DNA from 4 places in the Clostridium algidicarnis genome. Region 1 is predicted to be linked to each of the others. Evidence: riboswitches for the same ligand, from Rfam matches in the RefSeq annotation. Region 1 holds a riboswitch; each other region holds the start of a gene.
What was found. A riboswitch is a leader RNA that binds a small molecule or an ion and turns the genes downstream of it on or off. The one in region 1 is predicted to bind cobalamin.
Positions count from the first base shown of each region.

Region 2: it holds a riboswitch for cobalamin, as region 1 does, so the genes downstream of both, hemA (glutamyl-tRNA reductase) here and BV55_RS0106245 (DUF2292 domain-containing protein) in region 1, are expected to answer to the same signal.
Region 3: it holds a riboswitch for cobalamin, as region 1 does, so the genes downstream of both, BV55_RS0111590 (energy-coupling factor ABC transporter permease) here and BV55_RS0106245 (DUF2292 domain-containing protein) in region 1, are expected to answer to the same signal.
Region 4: it holds a riboswitch for cobalamin, as region 1 does, so the genes downstream of both, BV55_RS0109260 (NEAT domain-containing protein) here and BV55_RS0106245 (DUF2292 domain-containing protein) in region 1, are expected to answer to the same signal.

Region 1 is NZ_JNLN01000001.1:1,247,595-1,253,378, forward strand. It holds gene BV55_RS15300 (nucleotidyltransferase domain-containing protein) at 1-118, shown strand, start outside; gene BV55_RS0106235 (DNA-3-methyladenine glycosylase I) at 240-800, shown strand; gene BV55_RS0106240 (folate family ECF transporter S component) at 866-1,378, opposite strand; cobalamin riboswitch at 2,091-2,274, shown strand; gene BV55_RS0106245 (DUF2292 domain-containing protein) at 2,517-2,663, shown strand; gene BV55_RS14860 (DUF4430 domain-containing protein) at 2,770-5,502, shown strand; gene BV55_RS0106255 (cohesin domain-containing protein) at 5,651-5,784, shown strand, end outside.
Region 2 is NZ_JNLN01000001.1:2,413,059-2,418,842, reverse strand. It holds gene cobA (uroporphyrinogen-III C-methyltransferase) at 1-239, opposite strand, end outside; gene hemC (hydroxymethylbilane synthase) at 255-1,127, opposite strand; gene BV55_RS0111490 (NAD(P)-dependent oxidoreductase) at 1,096-1,848, opposite strand; gene hemA (glutamyl-tRNA reductase) at 1,806-3,002, opposite strand; cobalamin riboswitch at 3,142-3,312, opposite strand; gene mscL (large-conductance mechanosensitive channel protein MscL) at 3,518-3,934, shown strand; gene purD (phosphoribosylamine--glycine ligase) at 4,013-5,260, opposite strand; gene purH (bifunctional phosphoribosylaminoimidazolecarboxamide formyltransferase/IMP cyclohydrolase) at 5,275-5,784, opposite strand, start outside.
Region 3 is NZ_JNLN01000001.1:2,433,545-2,439,328, reverse strand. It holds gene BV55_RS0111610 (NADH peroxidase) at 1-110, shown strand, start outside; gene ymfI (elongation factor P 5-aminopentanone reductase) at 243-986, opposite strand; gene BV55_RS0111600 (CbiQ family ECF transporter T component) at 1,198-1,893, opposite strand; gene BV55_RS0111595 (energy-coupling factor ABC transporter substrate-binding protein) at 1,878-2,150, opposite strand; gene BV55_RS0111590 (energy-coupling factor ABC transporter permease) at 2,152-2,874, opposite strand; cobalamin riboswitch at 2,986-3,166, opposite strand; gene cobJ (precorrin-3B C(17)-methyltransferase) at 3,194-3,922, opposite strand; gene BV55_RS0111580 (GHMP family kinase ATP-binding protein) at 3,925-4,776, opposite strand; gene BV55_RS0111575 (cobalt-precorrin-6A reductase) at 4,785-5,549, opposite strand; gene cbiG (cobalt-precorrin 5A hydrolase) at 5,554-5,784, opposite strand, start outside.
Region 4 is NZ_JNLN01000001.1:1,943,764-1,949,547, reverse strand. It holds gene srtB (class B sortase) at 1-651, opposite strand, end outside; gene BV55_RS0109260 (NEAT domain-containing protein) at 737-1,408, opposite strand; cobalamin riboswitch at 1,616-1,799, opposite strand; gene BV55_RS0109255 (ABC-F family ATP-binding cassette domain-containing protein) at 2,459-4,204, shown strand; gene BV55_RS0109245 (LAGLIDADG family homing endonuclease) at 4,390-4,710, shown strand; RNA gene ssrA (transfer-messenger RNA) at 5,054-5,386, opposite strand.

The DNA.
Region 1 (5,784 bases):
TTTAACTAAGGAAGGAATAAAAAACCCGAATTTATTAAAAAGGGCACTTCTTCAAGAACTACCAAAGCAGGTTGAAAAAAAGGTAAAGTCCATGATGAGGGTTAGTGAGAATTTATAATATGATAAGTAGATTAGAAAACAAACTATTATCTAGAGAGAGCACTATAAAAGGATTAGAAAGCAGATATTTTAAAATGTTAGAAGAATATAATAAATAAAATGTATAAGGAGAGGCTAAAATGAATAGATGTCCATGGTGTAAAGATAATGAGATTTATATTAAATATCACGATGAAGAGTGGGGTGTACCTGTACATGATGATATAAAACACTTTGAATTCTTAGTATTAGAATCAGCCCAGGCAGGTTTAAGCTGGATAACTGTGCTTAAAAAGAGAGAAGAATATAGGCGAGTTTATGATGATTTTGAACCTATAAAAGTATCACAATATGATGAAAAAAAGGTAAATGAATTAGTGCAAAATCCAGGGATAATAAGAAATAAAAAGAAAATAGAAGCATCCATAAACAATGCTAATAAGTTTATAAATATACAAAAGGAGTTTGGAAGTTTTGATAATTATATATGGAACTTTGTAGACGGATCACCCTTAATTAATAAGTGGGAAGATATATCTAAGGTTCCTGCTACATCAGAACTTTCTGATAGGATATGTAAGGACTTAAAATCTAGAGGATTTAAATTTTTAGGGTCAACGATAATCTATGCATATCTTCAGGCTATAGGTGTTATTAATGATCATATAACTAATTGCTTTAGAGATACACAAATACTATAATAAAAACCAAGGAGCACCAAGAAATACTTGGTGCTCCTTTGAGTATTTTTTTATTATAAGAGATATTATATCTCTTTTTCTATTTTTGTTCCTAAGTACTTCCATGTAAGAGATAAAGTTATAACCTCTATAGGAAGCATAATTAATGCTTTAAGTATTCTAGTTTGAGTTATTAATATAAATGCTTTATCAAATAATATAGCAAGCCAAAGGGTATTTAAGAATATATGCACAATTAACGTTATAAGTACAGATGAAACTATAAATCTTGTTATAGTTTTAGGCTTTTTATAAAGCACTAACCCATAAATTAGTCCTACTATAAATGCACTTAAAGTAAATCCTGGAAAGAAGGGTCCTTTAGGAACTAAGATGGCACCAATAAGATCCTCTACTCCTGCCATAACTCCCCCATATACGGGACCAAAGAGCATAGCACTTAAAGCTATGGGTAAAAACGCAAAACTTATCTTTATTGTAGGTAAAAGTTGTATAGATAAGAATCTAGATAGTATAAAGGTTATTGCAATAAATAATGCCATAGTAACAATTTTTTTTGATGTAGTCATTTTTGCCATTTTAATCACTGCTACTTAAAATATGGACAAATATATCCATATCAAGGTTTTTACTTTTAAGATTACATTTGCATCTTAAAAGTCATAAACTCCCGACTAGCCATCGGTACACATAACATTGGTTTTATTATTAAATTTTGTACCTTGTAGACTTAGTTAAATATATTTTGTCTAGTAGCGTACTCCTTTTTATTTATTTTAATTTAAGCTTTCATATTTTCTTAAAAGGCTTAGGTGAATAAGATCTATTCACTGGTTATATAATATTTTAAATAGGTTGTCTAGAAGAATATTATTTTATTACAAATATACAACTATTTAAATTAAATAGAAAGTAATAGTTTATTGCTTCCTATACCATTATATCAAATACACCGACAATTTACAGAAAATTCGCAAATAAAACTTATAAAAATATTAAACTTTAAATGATAATTAGATAAATTTTCCCCCATTTAATTCAGAGTATTTTAAAGGTGTTTGTAAAATTTAGTGTTTGGCATTACAAAGCTCAATGATATTGTGTTTAAATAAACTATGGAAAGATTTGAACAGTAAGTTTGTATGATATTAGAATCTTATTGCAAAAGGGTAATCACCATAAGTGATGGGAAACTAATTAAATCTAATGATGCAAATAATGAAGGAATTGATGAATTTATATCTTAGTATAATATAATAAATCAATTGACAAAATGAAGGAAGATATATAATGAATATTATGTTTTATGGTTGCATATGCAATAATAGGGAATAAGGTTAGAATCCTTAGCAGCCCCCGCTACTGTAATAGCTACGAAACTCTACTAAAGTCATTAAGATTAATTCTTGAGAAGACAAAGAGGATTAGGATGGAAGCTATAAGTCAGGAGACCTGCCATAAAATGAAAGTGTAAGATTTCGGCGGGAAATTAATGCCATAACTATGCAGCGACTACTCTGTATATGTTGAGTATGCCATGTGTTATTAAGTGCTTAAAGCCCTAGAAATGGGGCTTTTTTTATTTGTAATTTTAGATAACTATAAAGTGATTTTTAGGTTATGAATATGAGTTCCTTTTGGAAAGGTATTAGGATAGAATAAAGTTTACATGAAAAGACAAGCTTCACAAAGTAGTATATAGGGGGGATAAGAACAATGGATGAAAAGCATTACAAATTAAATGAAAAGGAGGAAAAATTATTAAAAATAATCAAAGAAGTAGAATTTGGTGAGATGAAGGTTATTGTTCAAGATGGATTACCTATTAGAGTTGAAGAACTAAAAAAGTCAATTAAGTTATAAACGAAAATATTGTACTGACCAGAAAACTGGAGGTGCCAGGGGTAAATTAATAGTTAAAAGTAACTATTAATCAAATTAAACCAACAGAAAGTAAGGGGGTATAATTGTGAAAAAGAAAAATTTAACGCTGAAGAAAATGCTTAGTGTACTACTAGTTGCATTTATGTTTTTTGGGATTTCAGCTAGTGCAATTTCTAACACATTTAAGAAGGCTAGTGATTCAAAGCCAAAGGGTTATGTAACAGTATCTATGGAAAAATTCACATTGGGTCTTGGTTATATAGTAGAACCGGTAAAGGTACCTATATATGAAAATACTAGGGTATCTGAGGTAATCACTAATTTATTAGGTGAAGGGAATTATCGTATTACGGGAGAGATAGATAAAGGGTTCTATCTAGCCTCTGTAAAGGACAAGGACAAAAGAAAGGTAAATATCCCTCAATATATATTAGATGAATGTGGAGATGTTGATGAGGATAGAACGGAAGATGACTGGCTAGGTGAGTTTGATTATACTAGTATGTCTGGGTGGATGTATTCTGTAAATAATAAGTTCCCTAACTTTGGGGCTGCTGAATATTATCCAAAAGACGGAGACGTTATTAGATGGCAGTTTACTGTTTATGGTTATGGGTCAGATATTGGTGGTGGATTTGAAGGGGACGCAACTTCTGGTTCCTTTGAAGGATCATATAAACCTATTGCTAATAAAGGTGAGCTTACTGCAAAATTAGCAGAAATCAATAGCTCAAAAGAGAAAGCTGCTATTCTTTCAAAAGCAGGTGTACAAGCAGCCTATGACAAAGCTTACAGGGTAGCTCAGGTGGTGGATTCATCACAAGAGAGCGTAGATCAGGCATTTACTACTCTTGACAATGCAGTTAATGGAACTAAACCTGGTAATCCAGAGGATCCAGAAAAATCAACTAATCCAGAAGAACCAAGTAAACCGGAAGAACCAGCTAAATCAATAGATTTAATTAAGTCAAATCCGAGCATAGAAACAGCTATAGATGAAACAGCAGCTTTAATGTATAAAAACACACCAAATCCTGTTCTTGGAACCCTTGGTGGAGAGTGGACAATGCTTTCATTAGCAAGGGCAGGATACACTGTTCCAGAAGAATATTATGAAAAATATTATATTAATGTTGCAAATGAATTAAAGGAAAAGGGAGGAGTTCTTCATAAAGTTAAGTATACTGAATACTCAAGAGTTATATTAGGACTTACAGCCATAGGGAAAGATGTAACAAATGTTGCAGGATATAACTTACTTGAAAAATTAGCGGATTTTAATTCTGTAAAGAAACAAGGAATAAATGGACCTATATTTGCATTAATTGCACTTGATACTAATAATTATGAAATACCTATAATGAAAGATGTAAAGGTTCAAACTACAAGAGATATCCTTATAGATTATATATTAGATTTGGAAATAACAGATAAAAATGGTGTAGTTGGTGGTTGGGCACTAACAGGTAAGACTCCAGATCCAGACATAACTGGAATGGCGCTACAATCTTTAGCTAAATATAAAAATGATGAAAAAGTTAAACCTTATATTGATAGGGCAGTTAAGGTTTTAGCTAATCTTCAAAATGACAAGGGTGGCTACTCAAGTTGGGGATCAGTAAATAGTGAGAGTATAGCACAGGTTATAGTAGCTTTAACTGCACTTGGTATAGATCCAAGCAAGGATACAAGATTTGTTAAAGGTGAAGGAAGTTGGGTTATTTCTGCTATTATGGACTTTTACGTTAGTGGTGGAGGATTTAAGCATGTGTTAGATCAAGAGATAAATGGCATGGCAACGGATCAAGGTATGTATGCCATAGTTGCCTATGATAGATTTGTAAATGGAAAGAATTCTCTTTATGATATGACAGATGCGAAAGAGGTTAAGAGTCTTGAAGATAAGGCAGTAATATCAGCGCCGGAGAGAATTAATGGTAATAAGGGAACAGAGTTTAAGATGCAAGTTAAACTTGGAAGCTGGCCAGAAGGAAACTTTAAATTATTAGAAAGTATAATAAATATTCCAGATAGCATTGAAATTACCGAAGTATCAATGAGTGACAGTATGAGCGGAGGACTTCCAGATTTCGGAGTAGAAGATGGCAAACTACGTACTGTATATACTAATACAGGGCTTAAAGATATATCATTTAAGCCTACGGAATTCCCTTCAGAAGTAATGACAATTACAGCAAAGTTAACTGAAGATCTTCAAAAGGATACAAAGTTATCAATTAATATTGAGGACCTTACATTAAAGGCTGGTTCAGACTCTTCTAAAACAAACAAATTTGATGTAAGTAAGTCAGAAGCAAATATAATAATTGGAGAACAATTAACAGCAAATGCAAGACAGCTTTATAAAGGGGATGGGGTAGATCTTATTCCAGGAAGCAAATCAGCTATAGCAGTAGAGTTTACTAACTTAATAGATACTCCTCATATTATGTTAAATGATAATATTACAATGCTTCATTCAAAGGAGATATCAGATAAGACAGGGATTACGACTTATGTTGCTTTAGTTGATACTACTGTAGCTTTAGATGGATTAAAGGATATAAATAGGTATGATATAAGCAGTAAAAAGAAGGCAGATACCCTTAAGTTTGGAGATTCAAATGGTGATAACACCGTAAATGCACAGGATGCTTTAAATACTTTATCAGGGTGGCTACGTAAAACTGGAACTCCAGATAATAATTCCATACTTTCTATGAATGTTACTGGAGATTCAAGAATTGATACTTATGATGTGCTTTCTATGATGGAAGCTTACGTAAATGGAATCGAATATAAGGTTATAGGAAAATAAATCTTTATTAAGAGAAAAATGGTGACAATGTTAGAGATTAGATAAACTTTTAGGCATTAACAAGTAATGTTTAGCTTACATGATAAATATAGGGCAACCCATAGGAAACTTCCTATGGGTTGCATCTAATGTTTAGGAGGGTCTTATTGTGATAGATAAAATTAAAAATATGACTAGAAAACAAAAAATAATTGGAGCATCTACAGCTGTAATAATTGTAGCTTTAATTATCTTTTTGATTTTTAAAATCTTTTGGGTAATAAAAACCCCCACACTTACTTT
Region 2 (5,784 bases), 1.2 Mb from region 1:
TTTTTAGAAAGCTTTATAAGCATCTCATTTATTTCTTCTTGGGTTTTATAGTGGCTTCCAGGCTCTTTTCCACAATAATATATTTTACAATCTTCATTTAGATACTTTAAAATATTACCTCCAATAAGTCTATCATATAATACTGCCGTACAACTTTTCAAAGCATTAACAGCCTTTATAGTAAGTAAATCTTCGTCTCCAGGTCCTGTTCCAATAAGAAAAACTTTTCCGTATTCCATCATATTCCCTCTTTTCTATGCTTTAATAATTTTTTCTCCTAAGTATCTTCCAAGTTTTAAATAGTCTTCTTTATTTCCTACAATATCTTTTTTTACTATCCTTCCCCCTACATCATAAAGTCCTACAATATACATTATCTGTCCTTCTAGATGTGCATAGGCCCCTATACAACTATGGCAGTTTCCATTAAGAGTTTTCATGAATTCTCTTTCAGCATCCACACAAATTTTATCATCATCGAAGTTAAGATTTCTAAATATATTAGCGCTTTGTGATTCCTTTAAAATTTCAATGCCTAAGGCACCCTGACCTATAGCTGGTACAAATTCAAAGGGATCGAAATAATCAGTTATTATGTTTTCCATATCTAATCTTTTAAGTCCCGCTGCTGCTAATATTATTCCATCTAACTTTTCATCTTCCATCTTTTTAAGTCTTGTCTGTACATTCCCTCTTATTGGTACTATATCTAAATTAGGATTTAATATTCTAAGTTGAGCAGCTCTTCTTATGCTGCTAGTACCTATTTTCAAAGTCTTATTTCCCGAAAAAAAGCTTTCTCCATTGCAAGATATATAAGCATCCCTTACGTCTTCTCTCTCTGGTATTGCAGCTATTTCAAAACAAGGTTCTAAAGCAAAGGGCACATCTTTCATACTGTGAACAGCGGCATCTGCCCGTCCTTCTAGTAAAGCAATTTCTATATCTTTTACAAATACACCCTTACCACCTATTTTATCTAAACTAACATCAAGGTTTTTATCTCCTTTAGTTTCTATTAATAATTTTTCGCTTTTTATATTAGACCTTTTATAAATAAGTTCCATTATTATTTCTGTTTGAACTTGAGCTAAGTTACTTTTCCTTGTAGCAATTTTCATATTCAATCAATTCCACTCCTAATAAATTAATTAACCTAGGATAAAACATTACCAATACTTCCCTTGAATAACCTTTATCAAAATAAAATTCGAAATCTTCATTTGAAATAAATTTTAAGATTTCTTTTTTAAAGGTTTCTCCCTTAACTATTTCCCTTATATAATTTGCAAAATCTACAAACCCATCAAGATCATTTAAAGATTTTACTATTGAGCCTGCCATGTATCTAGATATACTAGGGTTTCCTTTTTTTACATTCAATGCAAAGGTAACTTCCTTTGAACTTAGTTGCATAGGCACAACAAAGTTTCCATCTCTAAAATTATGACAAGTAACATATAGCTTACTTAAATTTTCACATTGCTTTTGTATTATTTTTGTAATATCACATTCCTCAATAGCTATAACAATTAAATGTTTATCTAAAATATAGCTTTCTTTATATGTATCTTTTATAATATTTATGCCATTTCCATGGAATTCATCAAATCTTTCATCAAAACTTGTAGCTAATACCCATACATTACAACCTTTAGCTATAAACGATTTAGTTTTAATGTATCCAGCTTCTCCTCCACCAACTATAAGTACACGGATCTTATTTGAAATTAATGATATAAAAGAAAAATCTAACGTTTCAAGGGAAGACTTTAACTCATCTTTTGAGTTAATTAAATTAGAACTTAATTCTTTAGAAGAAAAATCTTTTCTATTATCTCCTGACACTGACTATCACTTCCCTTTAATTTTTCTTCTTTCAATATTTCCATAGCTCTATGCACGTAATACTCTGAAGTGCTTTTTAGTAGTACCTCTACTAATTCCTCATTATTTTTTGTATATTTTTTTCTATTATAGCTTTTAAGTCTTTCTTTATATACATTGTTACTTGACTTAGATATTTCTTTAAAAAGTGGAGCTAACTCTCTTAACTTTTCCCAGTTCATGAATTCTTTAATGTGATCTTCTATTATATATCTGCACTTTTCCATTTGGATTTTTCTTTTATCCTTATTAGACTTATCCATTTTACTTATATCATCAATGTTATAAAGTTTAATATAATCTAATCCTTCTATTTTTGGATCTACATCTCTTGGTATGGATAAATCAAATATAGTAATTGGTTTATCTTTAACTTCATCCTTATATATAACTATATGAGGTGCTGAAGTACAACTTACTATTATATCTATATCTTTTATGAATTCATTTTTCTCGCTATAGGATATAACCTTAACTCTAGGATCATTTAAGGATATTTTATTTGGTTCTCTTACCACAATAAATAACTTAGAAAACTCAAAGTTATTTATGTATTTATAAATACGCTTTCCAACTTCACCAAATCCTATTAACATTATATGCTTTTTATTTTCTTTGATTATTTCTTTTGCTACTATAGATGCTGATGATACCGGTATTTTATATAACTTAGCTTCACTTCTAAACTTTTTACCACAGGCTATAGCCATTTGAAATAACCTTTGAAGAGAGCTCCTAATAGTATTACATTCTAGAGATACCCTGTAAGACCTTTTTACTTGACCTAATATTTGATCTTCTCCAAGGATTTTAGAATGAAAGCCACTACAGACCTCCATTAAATGCTTAACAGCATTGTATCCAGTAATCTTAAAAACATGTTCTATATATTTTTCATCCAACTCTAATAAATTAAAAATACTTTCTATTTCAATATCATCTTCATTGTTTGAATCTAAATATATTTCTGTCCTGTTACAGGTGTTTATTATTACAGCCTCTTTTGATACTTTCATCATATTTTCTAAAGCATCTTTTTCCTTGTATACCATTATAGAAAGCTTTTCCCTTATTTCAATGGGGCAACAGCTTTTTATGCCTACCATTTGAATCATTAAAATCATCTCCGAATGTCTATTTGAAAATATATAATTTTATAAAAAAATCAACATAAAAAAACCCACAGGAACTGTGAGTTTATAACTTTTATATGAAAATCAATAAATTACAAACGCCACCTCCTTCCCTCCGAAGGACTAGCTAAAGATTAAGGCAGGTCTCCTGACTTACGTTTCATTCTCTTCCAACCTTCCCAGCTTCATTGCCAGTGGCTTGGATTCGTCTTCGTATACAGTAGCGGGGGCTGTAGTGTTTTACACTTTCCCTATTAAACTTATTAAAAGTACCCTAATCTTATTATTAAATTTTACATCTATCATTATATAGTTATTTAACTAAACTTTCAAGAAGATATTTGTCTTCGAAATTTAACACGCTTACAATTTTTATAATTATTTAAATCTAAGACCTTTTATAAAGGTACTAATTTAACTTACAAATAATAATTATTGATAGGAATGTGTTTAAATGTTATAATTCTATTAACAAAAATTTAATAAGAGGTGATTTCATGTTAAAAGAGTTCAAAGAATTTGCTATGAAAGGCAATGTAACTGACCTTGCTATCGGTGTAATTATAGGTGCTGCCTTTGGTAAAATAGTTAATTCATTAGTAGCTGATATAATAATGCCTTTACTAGGACTTATTATAGGTGGTGTTAACTTTACAGACCTAAAAGTTGTTTTACGCCAATCTGCTGATCCCGAGAAAATACTAACCCTTAATTACGGTCAATTTATTCAAAATATTTTCGACTTCCTTATTATAGCTTTTTCTATTTTCTTAGTAATTAGATTAGTTAATAAATTCAAGCGAAAAGAAGAGGTTCAAGAAGAAATCAAAGAAGAACTTCCAACAACTGAAGAGGTTTTACTTACACAAATCAGAGATCTTTTAAGCAAAGATGCAACTAAAGAAATTTTATAATAATAATTTATAAAATTAAATTTAAAAAACCTATAAATATAGGCCTAAAAGTCTATACTATAGGTTTTTATTAATTATTTATATTAATCCTATATCTTTTCTATAATACATATCTTTAAAATTTATTTTGTTTACTTCCTTATAACAACGTTTTATACTATCTTCTAAATCATTTCCAAGTGTAACTAACGAAATAACCCTTCCGCCTGAAGTCTTTAAATCTTTTCCTTCTAACCTCCCACCTGATATGAATATATTTCCATCTATATTTTCATCTAAAGTTATATTAAACCCAGTATTATATTTACCTGGATATCCTAAAGATGCAATGACCAATGCGCAACTATTTTTATCTTCCCACTTAATTTCAAAACTTTTAAGTTTGCCACTGTATGCACTACAAATAACATCATAAAAATCACTCTTCATTAAAGGAAGGACTGCCTGTGATTCTGGATCTCCAAGTCTCACATTGTATTCTAATAAATATACACCTTTTTTAGTAATCATCAATCCAAAAAATAAGAATCCTTTAAATTCTATTCCTTCTTCCTTTAATCCCTTAAGTGTAGGTTTTAAAATACCTTCATTAAATTCTTTCATAACATTGTTTGTAACAAATGGATTTGGAGCTATAACACCCATCCCACCTGTATTAGGACCTTCGTTGTTATCAAATATTTGTTTATGATCCTTTGCAGATATAAAAGGAATTAATGTATCTCCATCGGTAATTGAAAGTATAGAGGCTTCCACACCTTCTAAGAACTCTTCAATTACAACCTTTTTACCAGAGCCATTAAATATATCATCAATCATAAAATCATAAATTACTTTTTCTGCCTCTTTAAAAGAATTACATATAACTACACCTTTACCAGCTGCCATGCCATCTGCCTTTATAACGCAAGGATACCTACAATCTTTTAAATACTCTAATGCCTTTGGTGCAAGGGTAAAACTTTCATATTCAGCTGTAAGTATTCCATGTTTTTTCATAAATCTTTTTGAAAAATCTTTACTTCCTTCTAAGCAAGCTGCTTTTTTTGAAGGTCCAAATATTTTAAGTCCTTCTTTATTAAACTCATCTACAATTCCCTTTATTAATAGCTCTTCTGGACCAACTATGGTAATATAAATTTCATTTTCTTTGGCAAATTTTAATAGCTCTTCTATGGTCTTTTCCCTTATGTTTTCGCATTTATTTTCCATTGCAGTACCACCATTTCCTGTGGCACAATATATCTTTTCTACCTTAGGATTTTGTGATAGCTTAAAGGCCATGGCATGTTCTCTTCCTCCAGAACCAATCAATAATATATTCATATTAGCCTCCTTTTTTAATGCTTAAAATGTCTTATGTGAGTGAGCACCATGGATACTCCAAGTTCATCACAAGCCTTAATTGAATTTTTATCTTTAATAGATCCTCCTGGTTGAATTATAGCTTTTATGCCATGGCTTGCAGCTTCTTTTACTACATCATCAAAGGGAAAGAATGCATCAGAGGCTAATACTAAAGCTCCCTTACCTCTTTCTAAAGCTTCCTGTGCTGCCCAAATCCTATTAACCTGTCCTCCGCCAATTCCTAAGGTTTTACCACCTCTTGCTACTACAATAGCATTAGACTTAACGTACTTAACTACCTTCATTGCAAAATCCATATCCTTTAATTCTTCTTCTGTAGGCACTATTTTAGTTACCACATCTAGGTCTTTAATTAAGTCCTTATCCTCTTCTTGAACTAAAAGACCACCATCTACAGATACTAAAGCATTAGTGCTTATAGGCTTATTATTACATTTAATAACTCTTAAATTTTTCTTTTTCCTTAAAACTTCAAGTGCTTC
Region 3 (5,784 bases), 1.2 Mb from region 1:
CAAAAAAACTTAATCTAGATGCAATACATGACACAGTTCATGAAATGGCTAAAGATGAAGCTAGACATGGTGCTGCATTTAAAGGATTATTAAATAGATATTTTAAATAAGATAAATTAGTATATACCACATAAAGTGAATATTAAAAATGAAAGATAAGGAGCCTTATTTTACTAAAGGCTTCTTATCTTTTATCATAATCATACATATTTATATAAATATCAGCCATTGTTTATATAAATTTATACAAGGCCTCCATCTAAGGTTATTATTTGGCCTGTAATATATTTTGATTCATCAGAACATAAAAAACATGCTAGATTAGCTACATCTTCTTGTTCTCCAAATTCACCCATTGGTATATCCTCTTTTAAAGCAATTATTTCTTCTTCTGTAAGCCAATTATTCATTGTGGTCTTTATAACCCCTGGTGATATAGCATTTATCCTTATATTAGATGGTGCGAGCTCCTTAGCTAATGCTTTAGTAAAAGAGTTAACACCACCCTTTGAAGCTGAGTAAATAACTTCACAAGATGCCCCAACATTTCCCCATATAGAAGATATATTTATAATACTACCAGACTTTTCACCTATCATATACTTTACAGCTGTATGACAAGTATTAAACATTCCTTTTAGATTTGTATTTATTAAAGAATCCCAGTCACATTCTTCCATATCCGTAAATAATCCCACCTTAGAAATTCCAGCATTATTTACTAGTATATCTATCTTTCCGAAAGTCTTAAAAGTATCTTCTATAAGTATCTTAGCCTCATCATATTTTGATACATCTGCCTTATATTTAATTGCATACCCACCTGCATCTTTTATTTCATCTACCACATTCATAGCTGAAGCATCATCACTCTTATAATTCACTACAACTAAGGCCCCTTCTGTAGCAAGTTTTTTAGCTATAGCTCTTCCTATACCTTTTGAAGATCCTGTTACTACTGCTATTTTGCCCTTAAGTATATTCATTAATTCACCTTTTCTCTCAGAATAATAACTTTTAATATCAATCTTAATTTAAGATTAATACTAAAAGTCTTCATTATATTTAATACATTTACACTATATTCTGTTTAGTATAGCAGAAAAAAATATTTTTACATAGTTATAATTATACAAAACCCTTTTTTAAAAACTAAAAGGCTTAAAAAATATATTATATCTTTTAAGCCTTTTAATATTAAATAATCATAATTACACTTACAAAAAGTAAATACATACCTATAAATAACATATGCTTAACATTAATCTTATTGTAATTTGCGGTATAATTTAAAGTTCCATTATAACATCTGCTATTTATAGCATCCTTTATATTATTCCACCTTCTAAGTGTGTTTACAAAAAGTAATCCAGCTATTTTAGCGCTATTTTTAATTTTAAGATTAAAGGTATCAAATCCATTTCTACTTTTAACTGAACTAGTCATTATAATAAGTTCCTCTTCTAAAAGTAATATAAATCTTTCCATACTTTTTGCTATATCACAAAAGTCCTGTAAGTATTTAGATTTATGAAGCAGATTCAAAATATCATCCATAGGGGTGGTAAGTGATAAATAACCTACACAAAGCCCACCAGAAAAAGACTTAGCTATTATTAAAAAGGTAGCTTTAGCCCCATAATCAAAGAAAAAGGTTATGGACGAAATTAAAGCAAATGCTGCTGTACCTAATGAAAATTTCATTACTATATTAAAATAATGCTTATTTTTAAAATGCATAAATCCAAAAAATATTATGTTTATTATTATTGGTAAATAGCTTTTGCTAAATCCTAAAATTATAATAGCACCTAATGATATAAATATCTTTTCTAAAGGATTTACTATTGATTTATCATTGACTTTAGAAAGAAGTATTACTTCTTTGAGCATACAGTTTTTCTACCAATATAGTAACCTATGAATCCAGCACCTGCAGCTGCTTGTAATGCAAATAAGAAGCTTTCTATTTCCCCTGATGGTGGCTCCCATATATGGCTAAACCATGGTTCATAAGAAGCATCTATTTCCATTATAGCCTCTTCAGCCATAGAATCAGCCCCTTCAAATTCACCATTTCTTCCAATTACAAGTGCTCCTACTATTATGATGAAGCATAAAACTATCATAGTTATCATTTTCTTTTTCATATTATTTCACCCCGCCTAATGATATTAATTCTTCTTTAGAATGCTTTTCAATGAATTCAAATATACCAACAGTTAAAATTCCTTCTATTACAGCAAGTGGAATTTGTGTTATAGCAAATATTCCTATAAACTTTATAAAAGAGGCTAAAACTCCGCCATCTGTGGCTGGGAATGCTAGTCCTAGTTGTAATGAGGTAACTATATATGTGACTAAATCTCCTAAGGCTGCTGCTAAAAACACAGCTAATCTTTTATTCTTATTTTTTAGTGCTCTATAAATAACATAAGATATTATAGGTCCTACAATACCCATAGAAAATACGTTAGCACCTAAAGTTGTAATACCACCATGTGCTAAAAATATTGCTTGGAACAGTAATACTATACTTCCAACAACACTCATAACATAAGGTCCAAATAAGATAGCTCCAAGTCCTGTACCTGTAGGATGAGAACTACTACCACTAACTGACGGTAGCTTCATTGCTGACAGTACAAATGCATAGGCTGCAACTAAGGCTAATAACATCTTTAAATCTTTGTTATCTTTTGTTTTACTTTTTATATCCCTGAGCCCTAGTATGAAAAATGGTGCACTTAATGCAAAGTAAACCACACACCATAAAGGACTTAAAAATCCTTCTACAATATGCATTGCATTTGCCATATAGGTACCTCCCAAAAACATTAGTAACGATAAGATAAAAACACTCTTTTTCTTCATTTCTTTTCCTCCTATTAAATTTATATTTATACAAAAAATGACGCCCTAAGGGCGTCATTAGTATACAAAATCATTAATTACTTTGATTTTTCTAATACCTTCCCTCCGAAAGTTTGTTTATTTGTTTAGGCAGGTCTCCTGGCTTATGAATCATCCTCCCCTTACCCTTCCCTCATTTAAAGAAGTGGCATGTAAGGTTTGTACTCAAATACAGTAGCGGGGGCTGCTGTGGCTTTTACCACATTCCCTTTTCACCTTTACTAAAAAAGGCACCTAAACTTTTATTAAATTTTTAATTATATCCTATAAACTATTCTACCTATCTACTCAGATATCCTCTAGGTGTAAGAAACTTATCTCCCTTTATATAACTTTCACTATTTCCTATAATTACAATAGTAAACATATCTACATTAGTATCTTCGAAAGTATCTAAGGTAAATATCTCCTTTTCTTCACCATCTCTAAGAGCATTTTTCACAATAGCTACAGGTGTACTTCCTTTTCTAAAAGTCTTTATTATATCTATACATTCTCTTAGATAATTTGGTCTCCCCTTACTTTTAGGATTATATAATGAAATTACAAAGTCTGCATTTGCAGCAAGTTCTACTCTTTTTTTAATTAGTGAATATGGTGTCATAAGATCACTTAAACTAATATTGCAATTATCATGCATTAAAGGTGCGCCTACCATAGATGCAGCAGCTGAAGCCGCTGTTATACCTGGTACAACCTCTACACTATCCATATCTTCTTCTTTACATAACTCTAGTATAAGTCCAGCCATACCATATATTCCGGCATCTCCAGTACTAACTATAGACACAGTCTTACTTTCTGCCATACTTAAAGCTTGCTTACATCTTTCCTCTTCGCCCTTCATTCCTGTTGCATAAACTTCTTTACCTTCAATTAAGGACTTAATCATATCTATGTATTTTACATAACCTACAATAACTTCACTTTCCTCTAAGGATTTTCGTGCCTTTATTGACATATGTTCAATTCCCCCTGGGCCCATTCCAATTACATATAACTTTTTCATACTTATCCCTTCTTTCTATATCTATCAATAGAATCTAACGTCTTTATTCCATAACATCTATAATCTTTAATCTTTATATTTAAGTCTAAACCTTTTTTAAGACCTTCTTCATCTTCATATATTATGCCTAAAATATCTCCACTATGACCCCCTATTATCCCAAGTCCTTTAGTGTCTTCACATATTTTAATAACATCATTTAAAATGGAGTAATGAAGTCTTCCTTCATTTAAAACAATACTATCTGTACTTACTTTTGCTAACTTTCTAATACTTTTCTTATTAAAGGCTTCCATTAGGTCTTTTTCTAAATAATCTAATTTAGCTAAATCACCTATTGATGTTTTATTAAAATCTATGGTATTTATTAATCTTTTCCCTTCATATACCATAACATAAAACTCCATATAATTCCCAAGTTCTAAAGAAAATTTGCCATCTTTATATTGAAATAATGTAGCCTTTTCAAATATTATACTATCTGTAGGCTCTATAGATACAGCTAACTTTATAAGTTCTTCCTCCGAAAAGCTTTTGTTAAAACACTTTAATAAAGAATTATATAAGGCACATATATCTGCAGTGCTACTAGCAAATCCTTTTCCTCTTGGTATATCTGATTTAATGTCTATTATAAAGTCTTCATAAAACCTTTCATATCCCCAAATTTTAAGGGCAGCTTTTAAAAATTCATAGCATTTATTATTATTATTATCTAAATCTTTTCTTTTTTCTTCTTTTAAGGTAACCTCAGTATAAATATCACAAGGAAAGGATAAGAGCAAATCTCTATCTTTCATCTTTCCTTGGAATATTTCCCCAAGGCTACCAGGATATTTGCTTACATAATTCATAAATACTCCTATAGAATAGAGCTTAGGTACTCTGAAAGCTTAGTCTCATCATTAAAACAAATACCAGTGGGTTTGTCTTTACGCCCTATAACAACAACCCATAAATCTAGTTCTATTGCAGCTTCTATCTTTTCTATAGTTCCACCTTGAACTCCACTATCCTTCATAACTATAATTTTAGCGTCAAAGGCCTCTATAAAAGCTTTATTTAAAGCTTTATCTAAGGGTCCTTTTATAGCGATTATATTCTCTACAGTAGCTCCTGACTTTAAACAAATATCTATAGATTCTATAGTAGGTAACACTCTATGAATTATCCTATTTTCTATATTCATTGAGGTAAACTTATTTACATTTCTACTTCCCGTTGTATTTAATATGTTTCCCTTTAAATACTTTAGTTCTTCTTCTAATATTTGATAGTCCTCTACTAATATAAGCTTATGATAATCTTTATATTTATCTATTGTAGATTTTCTCTCATACCTTATATAAGTTATATTTTGCTTTTCACAAACTTCCATAGCATTTTTCGTAACTACCTCAGCATAAGGATGTGAAGCATCTATTAATATTTTTATATTATATTTTATCATCATAGCTTCAAGCTTATCTTTATCTAAAGGTTTAGTGTTTATATGTTTATACTTATATTCCTTTAATAATTCGCCACCATATTCAGTAGCCGTAGACACAAATATATCTTCCGTATACTTATTTATTAAAGATAATAATTTCTTTCCTTCAGAAGTGCCTAAAATTAATCCTATCATTACACTATCCCTCCAATTCTCCTATGCATAAGGTCATACCCTCTAAGGATAATCTTTTTGTAAAGGCTGTAGCTCCTGTAAGCTCTACCACAGGTTCCGCTACAGATCTAACTCCAATTGTTTTTTCTACAAAATCACTACCAGGATATTTACGATGAACCTTTTTTATTTCCTCTAAGGTAAATATTTTAATATCACATTTGAGCTCTTTACCTAAATGATTTATTGCAAGTTC
Region 4 (5,784 bases), 700 kb from region 1:
CATAGATTTATCATTAATACTATTTAAAAACTCCTCATAGTCTTCTTCGCTATTAAAATGGGTTCTAATATAATTAAAATTCGTATCCGTAATATATACTGAAAAAATTTGCCACTTTATATCTTTATAAAGATTATTAAATTCAATAATTTCATTATCATACAAGAACTTACTATCTTTATATTTTACAAGATCTGCAAACATTGAACCATCATTCATGTTGTGCCCATAAAGTATTATATTAATATCATCACTTGCACCTTTATTCCTAAAATCCATAAATATACTTCCATATTTACTTTTTTCCTGGTATGGATCATGATCTAAATAAAATTCATTGTCTTTCCCTTTAAATACAGGATAATCTATTGTTGTATTATGTATTTTAATCCATCCTATAGTTTCTTCATTCAATTCTAAAAGAGGGCTATATTTTTCAGAAATGACATCTTCCTCTTTGGTTTGTAAATCATTTAATGTTCTTTCACATACAACTGCATCTTTATTATTTAGATTTTCTGTACCTATGACCTTTACTTTATCAAATTTTATAGTGTTTTTATTACTCTCTAACTTACAATTAATTAATATATATGTGGCATATATAAAAACTATAGTCCAAATTATAACCAGCCTTTTTTTCATACTCATTCTTCCTCACCAATTAGGTACATTACATTTTTACTTTGTATTTTTATAAAAGAGAGGCTATTAAAACCTCCCTTTTTTCAACTTATTATTTACCCATAACTTTTCTATTTTTAATTTTGCATGATCCATACATAGATATTGACATAATTGAAGCTATAAATATAACTATTGATAAATTTAAAAAACTATTATCTCCAGTTTTAGGATTTGAAACATTGCCATTGTTTTTTGTTGTTATAGTATCATTTTTATTATTACTTCCATTTACATTTGCTCCTTTTGCTTCACTGGACTTTGCTTGAGTTGTAATAGCTTTTATAGTGTTTTTATCAAAGCTTATTTTAAAATTAGTTTTTCTTCCCATTGCTGCAACATTACTTTCTACTTGTACTGGCTCATCTATACTATCAACAAGAAATTTGTAAGTTACAGTCTTGGTATCACCGTTTTGTGAGATTTTACTAGCACTATCAAATGTTCCTGCTGAATTTTTAACAGTTAAGTCGCTCATCGTATCTTTCATCTCTAAAATCACATACATTTTACTATTATTAACCTCTAATTTGACAGGATTTATTATTGCATTACTAGCCTGTGAAGATAATTCTCCTGTGCTAGAATTTAAAGCTTGTACATTAATTGTATACTCCCCATCACTAAGAGTCTCTGCCGCAAAAGCTTTTACCCCTGTAACCAACATAAGAGTCATAATGGATGTTAAAATACTTAATGCTAATCTTTTTGAATGTGTTTTCATAATATACTCCCCAATCTATTTTTATTTTAAAAAATAAAAATTTCACACCAAACCTACTATGACTGAAATCTTAAAACATATACATAAATTCCTTTATCTTTGAACTTTTCCAAAACAAAAATCCTTCTGCATTAAGCCAGAAGGATTTTATCGTTTAAACCACGCAATGAATACGTTTTCAAACACCATCTATCATTCGTAGAGCTTATCGGTGTATAAAAATAGGCAGATTTTCTGGCTTAAGTATCATCGTATATGCAAAGTATAAAATCATAATTTATTCTTGCAAAACTCCTCTATTCACAGTGGCGGGACCGCGAAGGATTTAACCCTTCTTCCCTTTTAATCAATAAATACTTATATTTATTGAACCTATTCCATAATATTTTATTTTTACAAATTAACTATATCATGTATAATATTCTAATACAAGCACTTTTTATTTCATTTGTATTCTTACTCTAAAATTGGAATAACAAAAATCCACGATATTTCTATCGTGGATTTGTTGTCTAAAACTCTAATTTTAATACAATTTATCAATGCTTGATTAACGCTAAAAGGTTTGAATATTGCTAAATTGTGCACCTAGCGATCTTACTAATTTCATTTGTTATTTAAGTGCGATTAATATATTTTTTGTGGTTTTATTATGGAAATCAACTAAAAAAGCACTCCATTAAACTTTATTTTAATGAAATGCTTTTACCTGGTAATTTTCTGGACCTCGAGGTGTTAGATTGGGACGAAGTTACCCTCTTGCTATTTGGGATTGCTAATATTTCTGCTTAAGCGCAGTTTTCCATTTTATTCTACCCTGGATTCCTTGTGGGGACATGCTTTGATGAACTCACTTGTTAACCGCGACAGTTTTTGTTGCTTATATGAAGTGATTGAACTCAGTAGCAAAAAGTGTTATGCTATCAATGTTAAACTTAGTAAAATGTCTTTACTATATAAAAATAAAGTATGAAATTTCAATTGATATAATAATATATTAAAGAGCTTATTTTTGTAGGCTCTTTTTTAATGATAAAGAGAGGTACTAATATGATAAAAGTTGATAACTTATCCTACTCATTTCCGAAAAAGGATCTATATAATAATATTTCATTTACATTAGAAGATGGACAGCATTGTGCTTTCATAGGAACAAATGGCAGTGGAAAAAGTACACTAATAGATATCCTTATTGATCCAGAAAAATATATGTTTGATGGTTCCTTAGAGAAATCCCCTAATTGTAGAATTGGGTATGTAAGTCAATTCTCAGAACAGGGCGAAACAAAAGAAATTACAGTTTTCGAATATATCGGAGAAGAATTTATTAAACTACAAAATGAAATGACATCTATTTGCAGTGAGATGGAAACATCCACCAATGTTGATACTTTACTAGAAAAGTATCAACAAACTTTAGACGCATTTGACGCAATTAATGGTGATGATTTTGAAAAAGTTATTAATAAGAAACTAAATCTTACAAACTTAATGAAGTATAAAGATATAATGATATCTTCCCTTAGTGGTGGTGAAATTAAGCTTATTCAAGTAATTAAGGCAATGCTAAATAGTCCTGACTTAATGATTATGGATGAACCAGATGTGTTTTTAGACTTTGAAAACCTTAATTCTCTTAAAAATCTAATTAATTCACATAAAGGAACAATGTTAATTATTACTCACAACAGATATCTACTTAATCATTGTTTCAACAAAATTATCCACCTTGAAAACATGGAAATACAAGAGTTTGATGGAAGCTATATTGATTATAACTTCTCATTACTTCAAACTAAAATTGAGTTACAAGAACTAGCCGCTGTTGATAATGAAGAAATTGATAGAAACGAAAAACTAATAGATAAACTAAGATTTCTCGCAACTGATCATGCTGAACCTGCAAAAGGAAGAGCTCTAAATGCTAGAGTTAAAGTTCAAGAAAGATTAGAAAAACGTAGAATAAAAGCCCCCTTTGTAGAAATTAAAGAACCTTATATAAGTTTAGCTGCCTATAATGTAATGGATGAAGCCACGGTTTTAAAAGTTACTGATTACAGTGTTGCCTTTGATGACATGCTTCTAGAAAATGTTAACTTTGAGATTAAATCTACTGATAAAGTAGCCATTGTAGGATTAAATGGTACAGGGAAAACTACTTTACTAGGAGAAATCTTAAAAAACAATAATGATTCTATTGAGCTAAATGGAAATGTTGAAATAGCATATTTATCTCAACTACAAAGCAAAACGCTAAATAATTCTAATACCATACTTGAAGAGTTTTTCGATGTTGGTTTCGAAACTCGTGAAGATATTTTATCGCATATTTCATACTATGGTTTTGAAGAAAAAAGAATTAATCAAAAAATAGGCACATTATCTGGTGGAGAAAAAAATCTACTTCAATTAGCTAAAATTTCTGAAAGTAAATCAAACATGTTGCTTCTTGATGAACCAACATGCCATTTAGATACATATTCACAAATAGCACTTGAAAAAGCTATACAAAATTATAAAGGTGCTATTATAATGATTTCACATGATTTCTATACTATAGTAAACTGTATGGATTATGTTTTAATCATTGAAGATAAGACAATTAGAAAAGTAAAGATGAAAAAATTTAAAAGGATGATTTATGCTAATCATTTTGGCAGGGACTATTTAGAAATTGAACAAAACAAAAAAATAGTTGAAACAAAAATACAATTAGCTTTAAAATATAATGATTTTATCCTTGCAAAAGAATTGTCTGAAGAGTTAGAAGGTCTGATTAAGTTACTTCAAATTTAGTGATTAGCAAGGGGCTCACCACCTGCCCCTCTAACACCTCGGTGGCAATATTTAAATGCATTATCCAATAAATTAGAAATTAGATTTACTAAAAATTTAATTATTTTTTTCCACACTGTTTTCCTCTTATGTATAAGTTTATATACCTTTACAAATACTAAAATCAAACTAATAGAGGTGATAATATGACTTCTGAAGAAAAAGCTTATATAGCTGGAATTATAGATGGTGAAGGTAGTATTATGCTTTTAAAGTTTCATCATAATCAATTCCCCTCTCCATGCATAAGCATAAGTTCAACTACTATAGAATTATTACAATGGATAAAAGACGTAACTAAGATTGGAACAATAAAGGCAAAGAAAAATTATAATATAGAAAAGCATGCAGATTCATTCACCTATACAATAAAGTATAATGATGCTATCAATCTTCTAGTTGAGATTGAACCATATTTAGTTATTAAAAGTAAAAAGAAAACTTTTACAAGGAATTCATGGGTCTAAAATTGGAATAAGTAAAAATCCACGATATTTCTATCGTGGATTTATTGGTGGAGGCGAGGGGACATGCTCTTCCAGCATTTCTGAACTGGCACTGACTATGTGTTAAACTTAATACTATTAAGTCTCCTGGCGTATTATGAAAGCCATAATTTAGTTATGCTAAGCTTCCATCCTAGTACCTCATGCTAACTCTTAAGAATTAGTTTAGAAGCCTATAAGTCGATACGAGGCTGTTGAATTTCTTCACATACCTCTCGGCATTGCCGTCACCTTAAAGTGTTACGGGTTCACCGATAAAGCCAAGTTTTCACTTCTAGATCACTCTAAAAGGCGACCCTATTTATGAATCGAACCCCTGTCCGAAAGTAGATAGGCTTTAGCATCTCCGAGTGCAGTCTATTATTTAAAATTCCCTCTGCAAAGCGCCAATAGACAGGCTCTTTACTTCAGTAGCTTCATAATTTCCGTTCCTAAGTCAAAGCTTTCTTAGGCTCGGGTCCCTACTAATCGGCGCCCTATCCTAGGCCGTAGGACTCCCAGGTAGAACGAACAGCTATATTAAGCTGCTAATGCAAAATTATCTTCTGCGTTTACATTTTCTTCTAGTTTTTTAAGGCGGGCCCAGAAGGTCCCTCCACTCGCTTCTAAAGCTGCTCCCACCCCCGTCGAAGCCATTACGCCCCCATGTCATAACATGATACTCGGTTAAGAGTGCTTTAAGTAAACTATTCAATTTTAATTTTACATCAATATAGAATTACATTATATCAAAGCTATATACTATAGTCAATGGTTATTCTATATATCCGATGTATACAATGATACATCAGTTAATGTTATTTATCAATAGGTTATGTGTATATATAATGTTACTTTTATAATCATTTGCTATTTTTTCACAAAAAGACAGTAAGATTAGTAATACATTAAAATCCCACGCTACCTAATTATTAAATTTTACATTACCTCTATTTTAAAACATAACTATCTCATATAATAATTTTCATTCTTTATTAATAGCACACATCACATATAGCCATAAATCTCAAATACCTTCCAAATAGAATCTTCTTT